DNA from 2 places in the Kitasatospora sp. NPDC018058 genome. Region 2 is predicted to be linked to the other one. Evidence: riboswitches for the same ligand, from Rfam matches in the RefSeq annotation. Region 2 holds a riboswitch; the other holds the start of a gene.
What was found. Region 2 has a riboswitch for cyclic di-AMP ahead of ACH4E7_RS00530 (transglycosylase family protein). Riboswitches for the same ligand answer to the same signal wherever they lie in the genome.
Positions count from the first base shown of each region.

Region 1 (4,193 bases), on a different contig from region 2:
TCGGCCCGTTACGGCATCATGTGCCGTCCCGACGGCATGGTCTTCGACGACGGTGTCACCGTGCGGCTCTCCGACGACCACTACTACCTGACGACGACCACGGGCAACGCGGCGGCCGTGTTCGACTGGCTCGAGGAGTGGCTGCAGACCGAGTGGCCCGAGCTGCGCGTGCGCTGCACCTCGGTGACCGAGCAGTGGTCCACCGTCGCCGTCGTCGGCCCCCGGTCCCGTGAGGTCCTTACCGCCCTCGCGCCCGATCTGGACGTCTCCAACGAGGCATTCCCGTTCATGACGGTCAGTCAGGCCGGACTGGCCAACGGCATCCCGGCCCGGATCTGCCGCATCTCCTTCTCCGGCGAGCTGGCGTACGAGATCAACGTCGCGAGCTGGTTCGGCCTCGCCGCGTGGGAGGCCGTGATCGCGGCGGGCGGCCCGGCCGGAATCACCCCCTACGGCACCGAGACCATGCACGTGCTACGCGCGGAGAAGGGATACCCCATCGTCGGCCAGGACACGGACGGCACGGTCACCCCGCAGGACCTCGGCATGGAGTGGATCGTCTCCCGCCACAAGCACTTCGTCGGCAAGCGGTCCTTCCGGCGGGCGGACACCGCGCGGGCCGACCGGAAGCACCTGGTCGCGCTGCTGCCGGTCGACCGCGCCGAGTTGCTGCCGGAGGGCTCCCAGCTGGTGGCCGAGGGCGTCGACACCACGGCCGGCCCGGTGCCCTCGCTCGGCCACGTGACCTCCAGCTACCGCAGCGCCGCGCTCGGCCGGACCTTCGCTCTCGCCCTCGTCCGAGGCGGCCGGGACAGGATCGGCGAGACCGTCCTCGCACCGCTCGCAGACGGCCGCACGGTCGCCGCGACCGTCGCCGACCCCGTCCTCTACGACCCGAAGGGAGCCCGCCGTGACGGTTGACCGGCTGCGGCAGAGTCCGCTCGGACATCTCACCGACACTCCCCCAGCCTCCGGCCGTGGGTACCCCCATCTCGGCCCTGCTGTCACCAGCGAACGAGGTGTCCGGCTGCGCGAGGTCCCGTTCCATGCCCAGCTCAACCTCCGGCTCGACCCGGCCGGCGCGGCCGCGGCGCGGGTCGGCAAGGCGCTCGGCGCGGCTCTGCCGGCCCAGGCCGACACCGCCGTCCGAGCAGGCGACCTCCAGGTGCTGTGGCTGGGCCCGGACGAGTGGCTCGTCGTCGGCCCCGACGGCTCGGGGCCGACCACCGAGCGGGTTCTGCGCGCGGCGCTGGCAGACGAGCCCGGATCGGTCGTGGACGTCTCCGCCAACCGCACGACGCTCGAACTGACCGGCCCGGCCGCACGCCAGGTGCTGGAGAAGGGCTGCTCACTCGATCTGCACCCGCGCGCCTTCGCGCCGGGCCGCTGCGCCCAGACGACGGTGTCCAAGGTCAACGTGGTGCTCCACCAGCTCGACGAGGCGCCGTCGTACCGGCTCCTGGTCCGCGGGTCGTTCGCCCAGTACCTCGCGGACTGGTTGCTCGACGCGATGGAGGAGTACCGACACTCGCCACTCCCCGCCCTCCCCTGACGGTGCGGGATTCACTGAGATCACAACGGCCGTTCCAACGGTGTTCGAGGTGGGACGAGGACCTCGCCGTGTACGCCGAGTAGCCGGTGCGCTACGCCGCGGCGGACTGCCCGCACCGCGGTCCCGTCCGGACCCCGGGCACGCCGACGGCCCGGCTCACGCATCGCTACGTGAACCGGGCCGGTCAGGTGGCCGCTTGGCACCCGTCAGCCGCCGGACATCCGGCCGACAGGCGGTACTCGCTCGGACCCATCGGTTCGAACAGGCCGATCAGGCCCGATCAGGCCGTACTGATCGGGAGAGGTCCGATCAGTACGCGCTGTGCACCTGCCAGAACGCCCAGGCGGCGTTCGGGCTGCCGTAGACGGTGTTCATGTACTGCAGGGCCCACTTGAGCTGGGTGGCGGGGTTGTTCTGCCAGTCGGAACCGGCCGAGGCCATCTTGTTGCCGGGCAGCGCCTGCGGCAGGCCGTAGGCACCCGAGCTCGGGTTGGTGGCGTGGATGTTCCAGCCGCTCTCGTGGCTGATGATCTGGTCGAACGAGGCCAGCTGGTTCGCCGGGACGATCGAGGCCGCAAGCGCCTGCAGCGCGGCCGGGGTGTTGGCGACCGGGGCGGCCGGGGTGGCGGCCAACGGGCTGGCGGCGGCCGGCTTGGCCGGAGCCGGGGCGGCCCCGCCCAGGGTCAGGTGCTGGCCCGGGTAGATCTTGCCCGGGCCTTTGGTCAGCACGGACTTGTTGAGCTCGTAGAGCCTCTGCCAGCCGCCCTGCACGTTGTGCGTGGTGGCGATCTTGGTGAGGGAGTCACCGCTCTGGACGGTGTAGACAGCGGGCGCCTGCGGGGCGGCGGCCGGGGCCGAGTGCGCCGGGGCGGGCTTGACGGGGGCGGCGTTCGCGGCGGTGGCGGCGACCACCGGGATGCCGACGCCGACGCCGACGACCACGGCGGCCGCGACGATGCGCTTGACGGAACCGACAGCGAACAGGCTGGGGCGAGCGTTGACGGGCAGCATGAAGTGCGATTCCTCTCACACGCCTGCGAGGTGAGCTGTCGGGTTCGGGCTGGAGTTGCCCGGCCGCGCAGAGACGCGGCTTCACCCCTAGCCCCGCCGGAACCAGTCCGGATGAGGCGACTTACCTGTGGGTCCCCCGCCCCTGCCGCGGTGCTTCATGGATGCACGTGCCCGCCCGATCCGGCGGCAGGATTCGGCGTTCCGGAGAGCGGGGTTCGTTTCGTACGGAGACGAACGAGAAGGACCGTAAACGGCACGGAGCCATTAGCACAAGGCCTCGTGAGCTGGGTCACGGCCCGGCCGGATTGTCCGAATGATCCACAATAGCGCTTGATAACGATTCGACAACGGCCCTATGAGTCCGTGTCAGTACGGGCCGCCGGGCCCAGCGCGGCGGCCACCGCCCGATGGCGCGCCGTGCGGGTCGCGGGTTCGGGCCGGCGCGCCCGCCCTGGGGCGCGCCGACCTGACCGGAGGTCAGCCTGCCTGCCAACCCTGCGCATCGACGCCTCCCGGCACCTCGGCTGCCGGATCGTACGGGGTGCGGGTGTGGACGAAGCCGGCCTGGTCCAGGTGGTCGACCGTGCTGTCGGCCCGGTGCACCACGCGCAGCGGCTCGCCCGCGCAGTAGCCGTCCAGCCCGGTCCAGGTCCCGTCCGGCCCGGGCCGGAACCGTGAGGTGCGGGCCGCGCCGCCCAGCGCTGTGAGCTCCAGCACACGGCCGGCTCGCAGGTGCAGCGCGACCGCGCTGGTGCCACAGCACCAGGGGCCGGTCAGCGCCAACAGCTCCAGGGTCGACGTCGGTGAAGGGCCGCCCGGGCTCGGGGATCCGCGGCTCGCGCCCGGCGGTGATCGCGATCAGGTCGCGGGCCACCTGGCCGAGGTTGGGGCTGGCCGTGGTGTACGAGCATGACGACCGCCACATCGTCCTGCTCCCTGAACAAGAGCGAGGCGAGGAAGCCGGGCATCGAGCCGCCGTGGCCGACCCGCAGCCGGCTGACCACCTGCTGGAGCTGCCGGCCCAGGCCGTAGCCGGCCGACCAGTCGCCGTCCGGCGCGGCGGCCGGCCGACACATCTCGGCCAGCGTCTCCGGTACAGCGAGGCGTACGCGGTCGCCCGAGGGAGGGTGGCGATGAACTCATCAGGCGGGAGCCAGCCGCTCGATGGAGGTCGGCTCTCGGGGATCCTCATGACGTACCACACGCGATTTGCGCAGGTAGAGGTCGACGTACCCGATCGCGGTTGGCAGAGTGTTGCCCCCACCCCACTCCGGCGCCAACGTGCTCCTCCTGGACGAGCCGACCAACAACCTGGACCCGGTCTCCCGGGCGGAGGTCCTGGCGGCGGTCGGCACCTACCCGGGCGCGATCGTGATGGTCACCCACGACCCCGGCGCCATCGAGGCGCTCCGGCCCGACCGCATCCTGCTGCTGCCGGACGGGGACGAGGACCTGTGGCACGACTCGTACCTGGAGCTGGTCACGCAGGCCTGAGTGCCGTTGCCCGGTCCGGTCCCCGACGCCCGCTCCCAAGGTCGAGGCACCCCCGTTCCCCCTTGTTCCCGGCCTTTCCGCACCGGGGCCGCCTGCGGCCCCGGTGCCACCCGGTCGTGGTGACCACGGCCTGTCC
Region 1 covers NZ_JBIRFA010000006.1:36,591-40,783, reverse strand. The annotation lists gene ACH4E7_RS10205 (sarcosine oxidase subunit alpha family protein) at 1-921, shown strand, start outside; gene ACH4E7_RS10200 (sarcosine oxidase subunit gamma) at 911-1,552, shown strand; gene ACH4E7_RS10195 (LysM peptidoglycan-binding domain-containing protein) at 1,862-2,563, opposite strand; cyclic di-AMP (ydaO/yuaA leader) riboswitch at 2,571-2,726, opposite strand; gene ACH4E7_RS10190 (hypothetical protein) at 3,041-3,346, opposite strand; partial or broken gene ACH4E7_RS10185 (ABC transporter ATP-binding protein) at 3,830-4,057, shown strand.
Region 1: it holds a riboswitch for cyclic di-AMP, as region 2 does, so the genes downstream of both, ACH4E7_RS10195 (LysM peptidoglycan-binding domain-containing protein) here and ACH4E7_RS00530 (transglycosylase family protein) in region 2, are expected to answer to the same signal.

Region 2 (4,193 bases):
GTTACCGTGGCGCGGTGCGCGCGGCCGAGGGGCTCAAGCCGGAGTAGTCGGCTCAGGCCGCCGTGGCGGTGTGCTCGGCCGGGCGCCGCTGCGGCGGGACGAGTTCGCCGATGGCCTCGCCGATGAGGGCGACGAGTTCGGCGAGGCGCTCCAGGTCGAGGTGGTCGGGCAGGTCGGCGAGGGAGACGATCCGCTCGCCGTTCGGGCCGGCGACGCAGAAGAGGTCGATCGGCCCGAGGTGCTTCTCGGCGGTGTCGACCAGGGCGGCGACGTCGCTGGGGCGGCGGATGTCCGCGGAGACGCCGACGACGGGGCAGCCGGGCCGGTCGAGTTCGGCGGCGAGGTCCTCGGCGATGCCGACGTGGGTGTCGGCGATCAGCATCCCGGCGGCGCCGGCCGCGGTGAACCGGCGGGCGAGGTCGGCTCCCGAACCGCCGTCGAGTACCGCGATGACGACGACTGCCCCGCTGACCGGCATGGTCTGCTCCTCCCTGTGGGCGACACCGCACCGGCGCCCACGCGTACTGCGGAGGATCGTAGGCACGTCCTGACCCTCCGCAACAGGGATTACCCCGCAGGTGACCAGACTCACGCCTGCCACCCGGCCAAGAGCTGTCCAAGAGCTGTCCACGGTCCGTCCACGGGCCGTCCACGGAGCGTTGGCGGCGTGATCGCCCGCCGTCGGCGGACCGCTCGCGCGCCGCTCGCGGACGGGCGGCGGGCAGGGCGCGCCGGGCCCAGCGGTTACGGTCGACCCATGCCTGCTCAGCCCGACGCCGCCCAGCCCGCCCCGCAGCTCTTCACCTGGGAGTTCGCCGCCGATCCGTACCCCGCCTACGCGTGGCTGCGCGAGCACGCCCCGGTGCACCGCACCAAGCTGCCGAGCGGGGTGGAGGCGTGGCTGGTGACGCGCTACGCGGACGCCCGGCAGGCGCTCGCGGACAGCCGGCTGTCGAAGAACCCGGCGCACCACAGCGGGCAGGCGCACCGCACCGGCCGGGTGGGCATCCCGGGGGAGCGGCAGGCGGATCTGATGACCCACCTGCTGAACATCGACCCGCCGGACCACACCCGGCTGCGCCGTCTGGTGTCGAAGGCGTTCACCCCGCGCCGGGTGGCCGAGTTCGAGCCGCGGGTGCAGCAGCTCACCGACCGGCTGATCGACGGCTTCGCGCAGCGCGGTTCGGCGGACCTGATCCACGAGTTCGCCTTCCCGCTCCCCATCTACGCGATCTGCGACATGCTGGGCGTGCCGGCCGAGGACCAGGACGATCTGCGGGACTGGGCGGGCATGATGATCCGCCACCACGGTGGGCAACGCGGCGGCGTGGGCCGGGCGGTCAAGCGCATCCGCGCCTACCTGGTGGACCTCATCCACCGCAAGCGGGCCGACCTCGGTGACGACCTGATCTCCGGCCTGATCCGGGCCAGCGACCACGGCGAGCACCTGACGGAGAACGAGGCCGCCGCCATGTGCTTCGTGTTGATCTTCGCGGGGTTCGAAACCACCATCAACCTGATCGGCAACGGGATGTACGCGCTGTTGCGCGATCCGGGGCAGCGGGCGCTGCTGCAGGAGTCGGTGGTGCGCGGGGAGACCGCGCTGCTGGAGACCGGGATCGAGGAACTCCTGCGCTACGACGGGCCGGTGGAGCTGGCGACCTGGCGGTTCGCGACCCGGCCGCTGACCATCGGCGGGGTGGACATCCCGGTCGGCGATCCGGTGCTGGTGGTGCTGGCGGCGGCGGACCGCGACCCGGCCCGGTTCGCGGACGAGAACACCCTCGACCTGGCCCGGGCCGACAACCCCCACCTGGGGTTCGGGCACGGCATCCACTACTGCATCGGTGCCCCGCTGGCCCGGCTGGAAGGGCGTGCCGCGCTGGCCACGCTGCTTTCCCGACTGCCCGATCTCCGACTGGCTGAAACCCCGGAGAATCTGCGCTGGCGCGGCGGCCTGATCATGCGTGGATTGCGCGAACTTCCGGTCGAATTCAGTCCCGAGATCCGGTCGCCGCACGCCGTTCCTGAGGCTCCGACACACTGACTTGACGTCGCTGGTGCACCCTTGATCCCGGTATGAACAGCCATCAATCCGGACATAGGGGAGCCGTTGGTAGGCGATTGATCACGTGCCGTAATTTTGGTGTGATGTCGACGATATGAGCTTGTGATTGATCTGAGGATCTGTCTAGTCTCCCTGGAGTTCGCAGCTGCGGACCTCGTGCGCGGAACGCCGAATCCTGCCCGCCGCGCCACGGGAAGCCGACCAGAACCCTGGGCAGGGGCGGGGGAACCACGTTTGTTGCCGTCCTCCACGGCTTGGGGTGAAGCCGCCCGAGCGGAACCGTTTCCGCATGCGGCGGCCGGGCCACCTCCCGGTCCGAACCCGACAGCTCACCTCGCAGGCGTGCGGAGAGGGACCTCTTCATGCTGCTCGTTGGAACCGGCCGTCACCGTCGTCGCACCCAGACCGAGAAGGCCATCGCCGTCGCCGGTGTGGCCGGCGTCGGACTCGCGATGCCGCTCCTCGCCGCCACCGGCGCCTCCGCCGCCCCGGCCTCCGCCTGGGACTCCGTCGCCCAGTGCGAGAGCGGCGGCGACTGGAGCATCAACACCGGCAACGGCTTCTACGGCGGCCTGCAGTTCACCTCCAGCACCTGGAAGGCGTTCGGCGGCACCGCCTACGCGTCGCAGGCCAACCAGGCCAGCAAGGCCCAGCAGATCTCGGTCGCCGAGAAGGTGCTGGCCTCCCAGGGCCCGGGCGCCTGGCCGGTCTGCTCCCAGAAGGCGGGCCTGAGCAAGGGCGGCGCCCCGGCCGTGGTCGACACCTCCTCGGACGCCAAGCCGCAGGCCGCCCCGCAGCAGCAGACGCCCAAGCAGCAGGCCCCGAAGCAGCAGGCCCCCAAGGCGGAGCAGTACGCCCCGAAGCACGCCGCTCCCAGGCAGGCCGAGAAGCCTGTCGATCAGTCGGCCCAGCAGTACGCCCCCAAGCACGCCGCCCCGCGCGCCGCCCAGCCGGCCCAGGCCGCCCCGGCCGGCCACGACTACACCGTCCACTCCGGTGACACCCTGTCGAGCATCGCCGCCGCCCAGGGCGTGTCCGGCGGCTGGCAGGCGCTGTACGGCGGCAACCGCGGCACGGTCGGCGGCGACCCGAACCTGATCATGCCCGGCCAGGTCCTGCACCTCGGCTGAGCCGGTCCACGGGCCCCCGGCTGACGCCCCGAAGGACCTCGAGCAACACCCCGGGAACGAAGGGGGCCGCGCCCGGCCCCCTTCGCCCGCATTCGTCCGCGGCAAAGGGACAAGCTGGGACAAGCAGGTGAACTACCGGTGGGTAGTGGGGCCACACGCTGAGACGAAGCCGAGGTCAACGTGGCCCCGGGAGCCCGGGCGGTTAGGCTCTGGTCGTAACGACTCCGCAATCGTCCCGCCGACAGCCACCACCGTCGGCCGGACCCTGCTTCCGCAAGGAGATGCCTCGTGCCGTCCATCGATGTCGTCGTAGCCCGTGAGATCCTCGACTCGCGCGGCAACCCCACGGTCGAGGTCGAGGTCGGCCTCGACGACGGCAGCACCGGTCGTGCCGCTGTCCCGTCGGGTGCCTCGACCGGCGCCTTCGAGGCGCTGGAGCTGCGCGACGGTGACAAGAACCGCTACTTCGGCAAGGGCGTCGAGAAGGCCGTCCTGGCCGTCATCGAGCAGATCGGCCCGGAGCTGGTCGGCTACGACGCCACCGAGCAGCGCCTGATCGACCAGGCCATGCTCGACCTGGACGCCACCCCGGACAAGTCCTCGCTCGGCGCCAACGCCATCCTGGGCGTCTCGCTGGCCGTCGCGCACGCCGCCTCCGAGGCCAGCGACCTGCCGCTGTTCCGCTACCTGGGCGGCCCGAACGCGCACGTCCTGCCGGTCCCGATGATGAACATCCTCAACGGCGGCTCGCACGCGGACTCCAACGTCGACATCCAGGAGTTCATGATCGCCCCGATCGGCGCGGAGTCCTTCTCCGAGGCCGTCCGCTGGGGCGTCGAGGTCTACCACACCCTCAAGGGCGTGCTGAAGGAGCGCGGCCTGTCGACCGGCCTCGGCGACGAGGGCGGCTTCGCCCCGAACCTGGACAGCAACCGCGAGGCCCTCGACCTCATCATGGAGGCGATCCAGAAGGCCGGTTACGTCCCCGGCCGTGA
Region 2 covers NZ_JBIRFA010000001.1:112,642-116,834, forward strand. The annotation lists gene ACH4E7_RS00515 (MazG family protein) at 1-47, shown strand, start outside; gene ACH4E7_RS00520 (SDR family NAD(P)-dependent oxidoreductase) at 53-478, opposite strand; gene ACH4E7_RS00525 (cytochrome P450) at 758-2,047, shown strand; cyclic di-AMP (ydaO/yuaA leader) riboswitch at 2,258-2,425, shown strand; gene ACH4E7_RS00530 (transglycosylase family protein) at 2,431-3,198, shown strand; gene eno (phosphopyruvate hydratase) at 3,487-4,193, shown strand, end outside.